4 regions of the Lysinibacillus sp. NPDC093216 genome follow, and region 3 is predicted to be linked to each of the others. Evidence: predicted binding sites of a transcription regulator. Region 3 holds the regulator's gene; each other region holds the start of a gene.
The links. The regulator LexA, encoded in region 3, represses DNA repair genes until DNA is damaged. The targets are predictions, from matches to a motif close to CGAACATATGTTCG.

Region 1 (3,731 bases), on a different contig from region 3:
GCTATAGCAAAAGTGGTGGTGCTCGTTATGCTGCAGCCGAAGAAAATGCAGTACAATACATTGCTAAACTTTTAAAGCAGTATGGTTGGGGCATTGATCGTGTGAAAAAACACCAGGATTGGAGTGGAAAATACTGTCCGCATCGTATCTTAAGTGAAAATCGTTGGAATAGCTTTTTAAAACGAATTGAACAGGCTATGAAGCCAACAACTCAAATAATTACACCAACACAACCAAAGGAGGAAGCAAATATGGAAAATTCACTAACATCAACAGCAAAAGAGGATTTAAAATCATTGTTAAAAACGACATATCAAAAAGGAATTTTAAAGGTTGACCATAGCGAAAAAGTAGGTTCAATGACAGATGGTGAAGCTTTGGGATTACTGATTTCGGTAGTGAAACGTACTTTATAAGATACAAAGAGACCAAGACAGCTTAATTGCCGTCTTGGTCTTTGTTTTATTTAACTGCTACAATTATTAATGTAACAACTATAGCCAACATCCCAACAAACATAGCTATATTTCCCCAGAAATTTTGGGTTTTCATAGTTTCCATGCTTTTTACATGTTCATGTATACGTGTTTCAAATGTGGATAAACTATCGTTTATTCTTGTTTCAATTTGAGACATTGATTCAGTTGTTCTTGCCTCCACTTTTTCGAGAGAGGAAGCAATTCTTGACTCAGTATCAGATAATTTATCGTTAATACGGTCTTCTCTTTCTTTCAAAGTGGCTTGAATGTTTGATTCAATACTTTGAATAGAACTGAGTATACGATCTTCACGTTTTTCACCATCTGATGAAACTCTTTCAAGTTGCTTTTCAAAACGTTCTTCGCGTTCTGAAATTTCTCTTCGAGTGCGATCTTCACGTTCACGCATATCAGTTTTCAGTTCTTGAAATAATGTATGGAAAGAATCGTTACTCATATCGCTCACCTCTTTATCAACAGACTTGGCACTTTTAATGGTACCATTTTTATCTGTGAAAATCACTTCATTATCATTAGTATGCTCTAAGATTCTATCTATGTATGCAGCTGGAACGGCGACTTTAGGGAATTCTGGATCAAATACGAATTTTTCATTTGTATCTTCGTTCGCAACACCCAATTACTTCACTTCCTTTGACGTTGTAAAATCGGTACTGATAAAGTTTTTTCGTCTCCTTCAATAATTGCTTTAATAGTGTATATCCCATTTTGTTGAATTAAGACTTCTTTAAAACCAACATTAAGGACAGCGGAATACGCTAAATTTGGTGAATAATCTTCTGGGTTTGGATGCGAAAGTTCTCTTTCTCTTCTGGATATTAAGTCACCATCAGGGTTAAGCATTTCCACAGCAACAGGGAAAGGATTTTTTTGTATACCATAAATCCCTATAGAGACAACAAAGTCTATATTAGATTTTAAATTATCCACGAAGAACATAACTTTAGGATTAATTATAAATTTTCTATCTTGTTCGTCACTACCGAAACTCTCACAAATCACAATGTGACCTATCTTAACCATTAAATTGCACCCTCTTTCTAAATTAACTATAAAGGAAATGATAGGTAATTGTACATATGAAAAAGTAACTAACCTAAATTTCTTTTCTTTTTACCCTTCTTATAATTTCTTATCTAAAACGGTTTATTGAATAAAATGAGTCTAAAAATATTTTTTATTGCCAAAAACAGAACGCTAGCTAGTTCTATAATAAAACAAACAAATGTTCTATTGAGGAGAGATAACATGGCAACTAAGACCAAAACACCAACAAAGAAAAGAGAAGCTAAACATTTAGATCGTGATGAGTTTGAATTAGAGGAGATTGCATACTCATTAACCGAAGCTATGCAAGAATCAAAGAACAAAGTATTTTCAGTATATAAACAAGATGAACAATTAACAGGTATGGTCACTAAAATGGATGCAAACACTAAATTAATACATATTAAAGATAAATACATGGATATTCATAAAGTGCATTTTTTAGATATCCTGAGTATTTCTGAATGTGATTATTAATGGAGAGTGATTGCGATGAATAAAGACCGCGGATCAATGAAATGGACAGCCATGATGCTGCCAGAACATCTAGTTGAGATTAAAAAGTGGAAAGAAGAGCAATTTCATGAAAAGAAACGTGATTTGACTGAATGGGAACTAGAAGAGATTGAACAAACAATACAACGGGCCTCAAAATTACGAAAACTAATTACATTAACGCTGTGGCAAAATCACAATCTGCGTGATGAAACAGGTTTAGTCACTGGAATGGATCCGTATAAAAAGGAACTGCTACTGGATGCAGATATATCAGTAAAACGTATTGCATTTAGTGATATCCAAGACGCCAGGTTGGTAGATGCCGATGATTAAACATGAGGATCGTGGCGCTGTATATGAGTATATAAAATTAGACATGGCAATCAGGTCATTACAACATGACTATGCATCACTAGAGAAGCTTAAAATGTCTAAGGTCTACATGAATATTGTAGATGGTTTATTAAAAAGTCTAAGAAATGATTTCTACAATAAGAAGCGTATGCTAGCCAAGAAAAATATTGAGATAATAAAGTGGGTAAATGTAAGTGAGTATTTTAGTGATGTAATTATAAAAACTGGTGGAGAAGATGAAGTGCTAAACTTTGCTAAACAAGCACTTAAAACTCATACAGAAGAACTGATACGACGTTATTTAAAGGAGAAAATATAATGCCAATACTAAACCATAGTTCTGTTCAAATATTATTCGGAAAAGGAGATGTAGGAGTTAGCGTTGGTTGTAATAAGGAAAGAAATTCAGGAGCTATTCAAATTACTAAAATAAATCCAGTACCTGTTGGGACTAAATTAGAAGGTACTAAAATGTTAGATTTAAATGATGCTCCTGTTACACTTGGTTTTACTAATGTAGAGAGTTTAGATGTAGTAATTAATCAATTTTTAAAATTACGACATATAATGTCTGGTGAAGATGAGTACGAATGGACTGCGAACGGAAGAATTATAGAAAAAGAATAATACATAAAAAAAGCCACTCATTTGAAATGATAATGAGTGGCTTTCTTCTATATTATTATTTTATAGCGAATTCTTTTTTTCCTAATTCTTTACCTTCGTAACCTTGTATAGCTACTAATATTACAGGTGTTTCCAAATCTTTGAGATCATATGCAATGACGTTTTCTACAGTTTCATCTTTTTTGATATTTTCGAACTCTGTTTCTTTGAATCTGTCATCAGGTGAAAAACCAACTCCTAATTTGTTATCAGCGTTTGGATCACCTTGAATTGCAGTAAATGTAGATTGCCATGCCAACCCTGGACTTACCTCTTTGTCGCTTTGGTTTGTTACACTATACCAGATTGCAAATACTGGTGTTTCGCCACGTTCGTTACCTTTTTCACCCACAGGAATTACTTTTGTTTCAGTGATGGTTATTTTTAAATCTCCTCTTTTTACTTCGTTGTCTTTAAAATAAACGTCACCACTTTTAGTTTCTTTATCTGCTGTTTTATCAGTAGATGCAGTTTTTGTTTCCTCTTTAGGCTTTTCGTCTTTAGATGAATCTGCTCCACATCCAGCTAATCCTAGACTTAATACTAGTGCTGCACTAAAAATTAGTTTTTTCTTCATTGTAAAATAGTCTCCTTTGTATATGTTGGTTCTATTAAATTATATCAATATTGGTAAGTGTTGTCAGTATGTAATTGGAATAGGTAGAT
Region 2 (3,731 bases), on a different contig from region 3:
AATGTGAAAAATGGAAAAATATTCTCCTGAATGAATAAAAAGACCCTTTGCGAATGCAATATTTCGCAAAGAGTCTCTCTTATCGTATCATAGTTGTCGGCTTATTTATTATACGCTACAGCAATTTTTGTACCAACTACTGCATTATTTTTTACTAATGCAATATTGGCAACAAGGCTTTTACCTTCTGTTAATTCTTTCACTTTTCCAAGTAAGAATGGTGTCACGTTTTTACCTTGAATACCGTTTTCTTCTGCTTCTACTAGAGCTTTTTCAATGATTTCAGTAATGAATGAATGCTCAAGCGCGTCAGACTCTGGAATTGGGTTAGCAATAACAGCTCCGCCTTTTAAGCCTAATTGCCATTTTGCACGTAGCATTTCGGCCACTTCCTCTGGTGTATCAATCTTGAAGTTGACATCAAAACCACTTTGACGTGTATAGAATGCTGGTAGTTCATCTGTACCATATCCAACGACTGGCACACCTTTTGTTTCAAGATATTCTAAAGTTAAACCAATATCTAAAATAGACTTAGCGCCCGCACAAATTACGGCAACATTTGTTTGTGCTAGTTCTTCTAAATCTGCTGAAATATCCATTGTTGTTTCAGCACCACGGTGTACCCCGCCGATACCACCAGTTACAAAAATTTCAATACCAGCTAGCTCAGCACAAATCATTGTTGCAGCTACAGTTGTAGCTCCTAATTTTTTTGATGCTAAAAGATAGCCTAAGTCGCGACGAGATGCTTTTGCTACACCTTGTGCATTACCGAACATTTCAAGTTCTTCATCTGATAAACCAATTTTAATTTTACCGTCGATTAAAGCAATTGTTGCTGGCACTCCACCATTATCACGAACAATTTGTTCCACTTCACGTGCTGTTTGTACATTTTGTGGATATGGCATTCCGTGAGAAATAATTGTTGATTCTAATGCTACGATTGGTAAGCCTTTTGCTTGTCCTGCTTTTACTTCTTCTGATAATACGATGAATTCTTTCATGTTGTTATTCCTCCATTTCATTGTTTAACAAATCAACTGATAGCTCAGGTCTTACGGTATATGGAGATGCAAGTGTATTTTTGGCATTCGTTAAGCCTGCATCAATACATGTTGCAAATGATTGCCCAGTAAGCCAGCTATGGATTACAGCACTGACAAAGGCGTCTCCTGCACCTGTTACATCTTCAATTTTTTCTACAGCTTTAGCTGTAAAATGACTTGGCTTCGTTGTAGTGGAAGCTGCATACACACCCTTGCTACCCGCTGTAATAATTACATGTTCAGCACCTAATGTAAGAAGTTGCTGTAAAGCCTTTTCGTAGTGTGCTGAGTTTTCGATTTTATGACCTACAATCGTCTCAGCTTCATCTGTGTTACAAATAAACCATGTTACCCCTTGTAACGTATCCGGTAATCGATTCATTTTGGGCGAAGATACCGGTACGATAACAAATGGAATGTCACGGGCAATCGCAACCTGCTGTATGTAAGCAACTGTTTCTTTTGGACAGTTTAAGTCCATAATAAAGCAGCCCGCATTCATCAGCATTGCCTCATGTTTTTTTAGCAAACTTGGCAATAAAAGATCATATACTTCCATATTTGCTACTGCTAGTGCTAGCTCGCCCTGCTCATCCATAACCGCAGTATAGGAACCCGTCGAAGCGTCAGGTAGCTGCTCCACATAACGTAAATTCATAAATGGCTCTGAAGCTTCTTGGATCACTTGCCAATCAGCATCTTTGCCGGCAGTAGTCAGCAATGTTACTTGATGATTTAATCTACCTAAATTTTCAGCAATGTTTCGGCCAACACCACCTACACTAAATGAAGAGCTAGCAGGATTAGAAGTACCGAATTGGACATTCCCTTTTACATGAAATTTTCGGTCAAGATTGGCTCCACCGATACAAATAATTTCATTTTCCTCAGGCAAAATATATGCACGACCTACAATTTTCCCTTGCTTCGTTAAGCTAGACACTAAATTAGCAAGGACTGGTCGAGATAGCTTCATCTTATCTGCCATCTCTTGCTGAGACATAAACGGATTCTGGCGAATTAATGCAAGGACCGCCTGTTCTCTTTCATTCATAGCATCACCTTTTATTATATTTGTTTACATTATAAACTTTTGTTTGGTTGATGTCAAAAAATTTTTTAATAAAAAAAGTTGAAACCGATATGATACTGGCTTCAACTTTTTGTTGTGATAACTATTGCTTCAATGAAATTAAGGTGTCGTGTTAAATAAAGTATGGCTTTTCGGTATAACGAGGGGGGTGATTTCCGTTCCAACTGGGCGCTTTCCTGTGGGCGCCCAATGAGCCGCTTCACTTCGCTTCAGGGTCTCATCTGCGTGAAAGCGATAGCGGCGGAAATTCAGGGTTTTGCGGCGTTCTTTACTTGGTAGGCGGCGCAATTTCGGGGGTTTGCGGCGTTCTTTGCTTGGTTAGCGGAGCAATTTCGGGGGTTTGCGGCGTTCTTTGCTTGGTTAGCGGCGCAACTTACACTTTTAGCGGCGAATTCCAATATAACCTGGACAAATATTTTCTGTGCGAAAGCGTAGCGCAGCAACAACAAATTCGGAGGAACGGCTCACTGCTGTAAAATGCCAATCGTTGATAAAATTTTAAGAAACGACGATAGCAACAAGAGTCTCACCTTAAGCAAAGCGAGTAGCTAATTATCAAGTATTGGCATGATAAGGTGTTTGTTTTTTCACGATGATGACAAATAAACTTGCCAATGCACAGAACATCCCAGCAAGGAAAAAGGCCCAAGTATATGAATTGAAAAACTTATAGATGAGGCCTCCACCAAAGGCAGCAACTGCAGCTCCTGCTTGATGAGATGCGAAAATCCACCCATAAATAATGCCACTTTTATTTGTACCAAAAATTTGTCTAGAAATACTGATCGTTGGAGGCACTGTTGCAATCCAATCTAATCCATAAAATATTGTAAAGATTGTCAGTAAAGTGAACGACCCTTGCATTAATGCATATGGAAGTAAAAGGAGAGACGTTCCTCTTAAAAGGTAATACCAAAACAATAACCATCGATTATCAAAACGATCAGACAGCCACCCTGATAAAGTAGTGCCTACAAGATTAAACACTCCCATAAAAGAAAGAAAGGATGCAGCGGTTACGAAAGGGACACCAAAGCTAATACAGTATGAAACAAAATGAGTACCCACTAATCCACTAGTTGAAAGTCCACAAATAAAAAAACTTCCCGCTAATAACCAAAATTCTTTCTTCTTTATTGCCTCAAATAAACCATTAAAAGCATTACTAATCGGATTTTTCTTATGATCCTCTTGTTGCATTTCTAAATCTTCTTCCATTCCATAAGGAAGAATCCCAATATCCTGTGGCTTATTTTTAATAAATATTGAAATAGTGATGAACATAACAATACTTAAAATGAGAATTAATCCAATCGCCCATCGCCAAGAATAATGTTCAATAATAATCGCCAATAAGGGTAAGAGAATTAACTGCCCTGTTGCAGTACTCGCCGTTAAAATCCCAACTGCCAACCCTCTACTTTTCACAAACCAATGATTGGCTACATACGGACTTAACACCGTTAAAAAAAGACTTGCTCCTAAACCAATAATACCGCCCCATATAACGATTAACTGCCATGATTGAGTCATGAAAAGCGTAAGCATCATGCCAATGAATAATGTAGCCATCGCACCTAGCATCA
Region 3 (3,731 bases):
GGCGCTTGATTTGGTGCCTGTTTTGTCTTATTTATTTTTAGGTGGAAAATGCCGTAGCTGTGGGCAAAAGATTTCTTGGATTTATCCACTGATGGAACTTATAACAGGCCTATTATTTGCTTTTGCTTATTGGAAATTAGGCTTTAGTGCAGAATTTTTTGTAGCGCTATTATTTATTTCATTATTAGTCATTATTGTTGTGTCGGATTTTGCGTATATGCTTATTCCCGATAAGGTGCTATTATTCTTTTTACCATTGCTAGTTTTTGGACGCGTGATATCTCCTTTGTCACCGTGGTGGGACAGCATAGTTGGTGCTGTCGTAGGTTTTGGCATATTATATTGTATAGCTGTTCTATCAAGAGGTGGAATGGGTGGTGGTGATATTAAATTATTCTTTTTACTTGGTCTCGTACTCGGGACAATACATACAATTCTGACGTTATTTGTAGCGGCAGTAATTGGCATGATTGTTGGCATCGTTGTATTAAAGGTACGCGGACAGGGAAGAAAAACGCCTATACCATTCGGACCTTCTATTGCTCTGGCAGCTATTATCATCTATTTCTATGGGGATGCGTTGATGAATTGGTATCTTGGATTTTGGTAATTAATCAGTGATGGATTCCTTCAATGATTAATATCTTCACCAATTTGGCTTTTACAGGCAGTTATTGCAAGATAAAGATCATGGAGGGGATAGGATGAAACCAATTATCGGAATAACGGCTTTTGCGGAGGATGATTTGTCCTCAAGATTAAATGCTGCATATAGCAAAAGTATAATTGAAGCAGGGGGAGTTCCACTTATAATTCCACTTGGCGTTGAAGAGGATGTAGCACAAATTTTATCATTGACGGACGGATTATTACTTTCGGGTGGCTATGATGTACATCCATTCCTCTTTGACGCAGAACCTACACCGAAATTAGGGAAGGTTCATCCTGAACGAGATTCAGTGGAGCTTGCTTTAATTAATGCAGCCAATATTCGGAAAATGCCGATTCTCGGAATCTGTCGAGGGCTTCAAATACTAAATGTTGCGTTTGGAGGCACAGTCTATCAGGATATTGAAAGTGAGTATCATAGTAAAAAATTAATAAAGCATGTGCAACAAGCAGCGCGAGGTGTTGCAACACATTATGTAAATTTAACACCGGATACATTATTAAAAACGATTATTGAGGAAGAAAAAATTGCTGTGAATTCATTTCATCATCAGGCAATAAATGTAGTAGCAGAAAAGTTGAAAGTGGTAGCAAAATCAAGTGATGGTATCATTGAAGCGGTAGAGCATGTTGATTTACCATTTTGTCTAGCAGTACAATGGCATCCAGAAGAACTAGCCGTTGCAGGAGATGAAGTATCAAAGAAACTATTTGCTGCATTTGTAAAGGCAAGTTTAAAGTTTAAAGTAGAGGCATAAAACTTTATAAGCATTATTTTTTATCCAAGGCTAAGATAACCTTCGTGATGAACATGAATACAATGCTAGGTGTAAGGAATCCATTGTAAAGTGGGTTCTTTTTTAGTGTATAAAATAGCACTCAAAACATAAGAAAAAGAGGTATATGCTCATTTGTGAACATAATATCCTCTTTTTATATTTTAAAATTGAGATACTTTTAATGTACACGACGGTATAGACCTACAACATGTCCCAAAATAGAAACTTGATCTACGATAATTGGCTCCATTGTTGAGTTTTCAGGCTGTAAACGAAAATGACTTTTTTCCTTAAAGAAACGTTTTACGGTTGCTTCATTCTCTTCAGTCATTGCTACGACAATATCACCATTATCAGCTGTTGCTTTTTGTTTAACAATCACTAAATCTCCGTCTAAAATGCCAGCTTCAATCATTGATTCGCCCATAATTTCTAGCATAAATAATTGATCTTCACTTGTACCATAAATATCTGGTAGTGGGAAATATTCATCGATATTTTCAACAGCAGTTATTGGAGAACCTGCAGTAACCTTCCCAACTAATGGGACATGAATAACATGTTGCTTTTGAATAGAATCCTCTGGCTCTAAAATTTCAATAGCACGTGGTTTAGTTGGATCGCGTCGAATCAAGCCTTTTTGTTCTAAACGAGCTAAATGCCCATGAACTGTTGAGCTTGAAGCAAGTCCAACTGCCTCACCAATCTCACGTACAGAAGGTGGATACCCCTTTGCTCGTACTTCTTCTTTAATGAAATCTAATATGGCCTCTTGTCTTTTCGAAACTTTTTTCATAATGGCTCACCTCTTTTTTTAATCATTCTACTTATTAATAGTATAACAGAATGCGAACACTTAAGCAAACATAGGTTCGAAAAGTGTTTGACAAAAACGTTTGTTCGTATTAATATGAGAACATATATTCCGAACAAACATTCTAGAAAAGAGGTTTTAAACATGAACTGGTTAAAGAAAAATCCACATATTACAACTTTATTCGGAGCTTGTCTACTTTTTGCGGCATACCTTTTTATAACAGACCCAGGCGATGTAACGTACACAGAAATTGAAATCGCACATGGTGATAGCTTATGGTCGTTAGCCGATCAATACCGTGGTAAAATGAAAACGGATGAATGGATTAAGCTTGTGAAAACAGAAAATGAATTATCGAACATACAAATTATTGCAGGCAAATCCCTAGTGATTCCAGTAGTGGGTGACCAATCCTATCCTATAAATTCAATTGAAATTGCGAGAAACGAAAAATGATGATGAATCAACAATCGGCTGTTGTCTATTGCCGTGTGAGTACAGAAAAAGAGACACAAAGTTCCTCGTTGGAGCGTCAGCAAGAGGAGTTGATGCGCTATGCTAAAGAACAGGGCTACGAAGTCATGCGTGTTTTTAAGGACAAGCATAGCGGTTATGATGTGGAACGTGAAGGTTTACTAGAAATGCTCGATTTCATTAAAGAAAAAGAGATAGAAGCATTATTTGTGCAGGATGAAACACGCTTAGGTCGTGGAAATGCTCGAATGGCAGTATTGCATTTATTGCAGAAAACTGAAACTGATGTTTTTTCTATGCGAGACGAGGGGCCAATACAATTAAATGAAATGGATACGATGCTCCTAGAAATTTTAGCAATCGTAGAGGAGTACCAGCGCAGAATCCATAATGCTAAAATACGTCGTGGCATGCGTCGTGCCGTTGAAAATGGCTATCGCCCAGAAAACAATTTATCTAACCGTGGAAATCCAAATGGTCAAGAACGTAAGGAAGTCCCTGTAGACGAAATTGTCAACCTACGTAATCGAGGCTTCACCTTTGAGGAAATCGCCATGACTCTTAGAGGTCTAGGTTTTGAAGTAAGCAAAGCTACAGTCCATAGGAGATATCGGGAACATCAAGAGGGAAGCGGGCAAAATAAAGTGACGTTTTAATCAGTGGGAGTTTTATCGTCCCGCTGATTTTTTTTAAGGCTCTAAGCTCCCAAAGTGACGTATAGAATCGGCGAAGTAATGGATAGAATCGTCAAAATGCTGGATAGCCCGATCGACGAATAGAATGAGTAACTAAAATACATTTACCATGTGGAACTTTACCCAAGAGCAAATAAAAATAAGAGAAGTAGCGATCTCTACCTCTCTCCCTCATAAATTCACTATTATGTTGAAAAACATTTATTATTAATTAGCATTATTTCGTTATTCACGGTACCAATTTTCATTAAAAGAGAGATGCAGGGCTTTACCCACAGTAATGCCAAACTTTATAAA
Region 4 (3,731 bases), on a different contig from region 3:
TGATCAGCAAGGGGCACAGGTAATCATTAATGAGAGTAATGGCTTAAAGGCAACAGTTAATGAGTATAAAGATTTATTGGAAACGTATGAGAACCTAGATATGACGCTAGAGCTATTGCGCGAAGAGCCTGATGAAGAATTGCAGGAGGAGCTAGGCAATGAATTAGAAGAATTCCAGCAAAAAATGGGCGATTTTGAGCTGCAATTACTATTAAGCGGTCCATACGATCAAAATAATGCGATTTTAGAGCTGCATCCAGGAGCAGGTGGTACGGAATCTCAGGATTGGGGCTCAATGCTACTTCGTATGTACACACGCTGGGCGGAAAAACGTGGCTTTAAAGTCGAAACAGTTGATTATCTTCCAGGCGATGAAGCAGGGATTAAATCTGTAACATTGTCCATTAAGGGTCATAATGCTTATGGCTATTTGCAAGCAGAAAAAGGTGTCCATCGTTTAGTACGTATTTCACCGTTTGACTCTTCTGGTCGTCGTCATACATCGTTCGTTTCTTGTGATGTTATGCCTGAATTCGATGACAATATTGAAATTGATATTCGTACAGAGGATTTAAAAATTGATACGTATCGTGCAACAGGTGCAGGTGGTCAGCACATTAATACAACAGATTCAGCTGTTCGTATTACGCACATTCCAACTGGTACTGTCGTACAATGTCAGGCAGAACGTTCACAGATTAAAAACCGTGAAAAAGCAATGACGATGTTAAAAGGGAAACTCTATCAATTAGAGATCGAAAAGCAGCAGGCACAGCTAGATGAAATCCGTGGTGAACAGAAGGAAATCGGCTGGGGTTCACAAATTCGTTCATATGTATTCCATCCATATTCAATGGTGAAGGATCATCGTACAAATGAAGAAACAGGTAATGTAGGAGCAGTGATGGATGGCGATGTAAATCCATTCATTAATGCATATTTACGTTCGAAAATCGGGTAATGAAAGCCCCTCAAAGGCACAATGAAACTGTGCTTTTGAGGGGTTTTTTAGTTTGATAGACCATTCAAATTAAAAAGGTGGATGATACGGAGTGTCTTGGCTAATCTCCTTACGTTCATTCATGTAATGTTTATAAAGCATCGATGCATTGACAAATTGCTTGCTAATCGAAGCATATTGAATAGGTAGCTCAATCTGTTTATCATTTTTCAGTGTAACGATACAACCCATTTTACTCGGTACAATATTCGAAATGGCGTGAAGTCCAATCCAAATATTGTGGATAGAGTTAGGAGAAAACGTTGGTAGGAAAATACAAGGATAACCATAATCATAAGCAACAACGATTGGAAGCTTATGTTGATTGCCGAAAAAGCGTTTGGCGGAATGTCTTGCTGCTTCATAGGTTGTTCCAAGTGAGATACAAGATTTTCGTAATATATGCATTGGTTTCCGTGTGACGATCAGCTCATTATGCTTATCAATTACCCTTGTGAAAATTTTAGAGTCATACTGCATTGGCTGAAGTAAATAGGTGTTGAAAGACATTAAATATCCATTGATGTAGTTTGATGACATCTATGTAAACCTCCTTTTTCTATTTGTTACTGAAGTGTAGAACACAAATTTAAATTCTGAAAATATAGATAAAAAGAGAAAACCGTTGATATATCAAGCGATTGTATAGAGAAATTGCTTGAAATTGTACGAGATTAATAGTAAATCGAAGTGATTTTCAGTTCTTAAGCATTGCATTTTAATTTCAATTTTCTTATAATTTAGAAAAGGATCGAGGTGAGATCGTTGGATAAATATTATTCGTATACAGATTTTCTGAAAGCCGTTGGTCAGTCTAAGAAAGTTGATGAGGCAGAGAAATTATTAAACGAGATTTATTTAGATTTATTTTTAAATCATATCCAGCGTATGCATCGTGAAGAGCAGCTCATGGTTCTGATAGATAGAGCACTCGATGAAAAAGATGAAAAGGCATTTCATCTATACGCAGCCGAACTAGTAATTTTACACCAAGATGCAAGTGAATAATATGACGAGCCCGCTCTCCACTTATTAGAGAGCGGGATTTTTTTGCTATTTTCGTTCTAGCTGATCAGATTTACCGTCAACCCGAGCAGATATCCGTTCCATCTGATCAGATTTACTGGCAACCGAGATCCCCTCTAAGTTAGGGCATTTACATTTACCCATCTCGATTAGCTAACATTTGGAAAGGGTAATCTATTTATAGATAGGTTGTAATTAGTACATACGTTCTATCGCGATCACCTTAAATATAGCATACGGAAAAATTTTTACAAACATTCGTTCGTTAAATGTTCGAAATTTTAATAATGCTATGCTAAAATATATGTATCAAATTGGTAGGAAAGGACGGGGACATGTGTGCAAACATTTGATTTACAAGCGCCATATACGCCTAATGGAGATCAGCCACAGGCAATTGCGGAATTAGTGGAGGGTGTCCATGCAGGTAAACGTCATCAAACGTTGCTCGGTGCAACAGGAACAGGAAAAACGTTTACGATTTCTAATGTCATTAAACAAGTAAAAAAACCGACGCTTATTATGGCACACAATAAAACATTAGCGGGTCAATTATATAGTGAATTTAAAGAGTTCTTCCCTAATAATGCAGTTGAATACTTTGTCAGCTACTATGATTACTTTCAGCCAGAGGCCTATGTACCGCAGACGGATACTTATATCGAGAAGGATTCAAGCATTAATGATGAAATTGATAAGTTGCGTCACTCTGCAACATCTTCATTATTCGAGCGTGATGATGTCATTATTATTGCATCCGTGTCCTGTATTTATGGTCTAGGTTCTCCAGAAGAATATCGTGAAATGGTCGTATCGGTACGGACTGGAATGGAAATTGAACGTAATCAGTTGCTTCGAAAATTGGTCGATGTACAGTATGAGCGTAATGATGTGAGTTTTACACGTGGTACGTTTCGGGTACGTGGCGATGTAGTGGAAATATTCCCTGCATCCCGAGACGAACAATGTATCCGCGTGGAATTTTTTGGGGACGAGATCGATCGAATTCGCGAAGTGGATGCGTTAACTGGTGAAATATTAGCGGATCGTGATCATGTAGCTATTTTCCCAGCATCCCACTTCGTTACGCGAGAAGAAAAAATGCGAAAAGCCATTGAAAATATTGAAAAAGAGTTGGAGGAGCGTCTAGCTCTTTTACGTGCAGAGGATAGATTATTGGAGGCACAGCGTTTAGAGCAACGTACTCGTTATGATTTAGAAATGATGGGTGAAATGGGCTTTTGCTCAGGTATCGAAAACTATTCGCGTCATTTAACATTGCGTGAAGCGGGGGCAACTCCATATACGCTACTTGATTATTTCCCTGATGATTTTTTACTTGTTGTCGATGAAAGTCACGTTACTTTGCCACAAGTTCGAGGGATGTATAACGGTGACCAAGCACGTAAAGGTGTGCTAGTTGAGCATGGTTTCCGTTTGCCATCAGCACTAGATAACCGCCCTTTACGTTTTGAAGAATATGAGAAACATATACATCAAGCTATTTATGTATCGGCAACACCTGGCCCGTATGAGCTTGAGCATACTCCGGAAATGGTGCAGCAAATTATTCGTCCAACTGGGTTGCTTGATCCACAAATTGAGGTACGTCCTATTGAAGGGCAAATTGATGATTTAATCGATGAGATTCAAGGTCGTATTGCTCGTAATGAACGAGTGCTCGTGACGACATTGACGAAAAAAA

Region 1: the regulator LexA is predicted to act here: its motif matches at 1,719-1,732, upstream of ACQKOG_RS11605 (YolD-like family protein).
Region 2: the regulator LexA is predicted to act here: its motif matches at 2,139-2,152, upstream of ACQKOG_RS06700 (carbohydrate kinase).
Region 4: the regulator LexA is predicted to act here: its motif matches at 2,278-2,291, upstream of uvrB (excinuclease ABC subunit UvrB).

What each region holds. Positions count from the first base shown of each region.
Region 1 is NZ_JBNNVB010000008.1:93,473-97,203, forward strand. Features, by position in the region: gene ACQKOG_RS11590 (peptidoglycan recognition protein family protein) at 1-416, shown strand, start outside; gene ACQKOG_RS11595 (hypothetical protein) at 463-1,119, opposite strand; gene ACQKOG_RS11600 (hypothetical protein) at 1,125-1,523, opposite strand; gene ACQKOG_RS11605 (YolD-like family protein) at 1,749-2,024, shown strand; gene ACQKOG_RS11610 (YolD-like family protein) at 2,040-2,378, shown strand; gene ACQKOG_RS11615 (aconitate hydratase) at 2,365-2,718, shown strand; gene ACQKOG_RS11620 (hypothetical protein) at 2,718-3,026, shown strand; gene ACQKOG_RS11625 (DUF5067 domain-containing protein) at 3,082-3,642, opposite strand.
Region 2 is NZ_JBNNVB010000004.1:108,922-112,652, forward strand. Features, by position in the region: gene ACQKOG_RS06695 (pseudouridine-5'-phosphate glycosidase) at 102-1,010, opposite strand; gene ACQKOG_RS06700 (carbohydrate kinase) at 1,015-2,106, opposite strand; gene ACQKOG_RS06705 (MFS transporter) at 2,701-3,731, opposite strand, start outside.
Region 3 is NZ_JBNNVB010000001.1:68,139-71,869, reverse strand. Features, by position in the region: gene ACQKOG_RS00400 (prepilin peptidase) at 1-610, shown strand, start outside; gene ACQKOG_RS00395 (gamma-glutamyl-gamma-aminobutyrate hydrolase family protein) at 705-1,427, shown strand; gene lexA (transcriptional repressor LexA) at 1,627-2,244, opposite strand; gene yneA (cell division suppressor protein YneA) at 2,407-2,721, shown strand; gene ACQKOG_RS00380 (YneB family resolvase-like protein) at 2,718-3,395, shown strand; gene ACQKOG_RS00375 (DJ-1/PfpI family protein) at 3,660-3,731, opposite strand, start outside.
Region 4 is NZ_JBNNVB010000034.1:40,612-44,342, forward strand. Features, by position in the region: one part of gene prfB (peptide chain release factor 2) at 1-961, shown strand, start outside; gene ACQKOG_RS24260 (competence protein ComK) at 1,031-1,540, opposite strand; gene ACQKOG_RS24265 (IDEAL domain-containing protein) at 1,766-2,008, shown strand; gene uvrB (excinuclease ABC subunit UvrB) at 2,366-3,731, shown strand, end outside.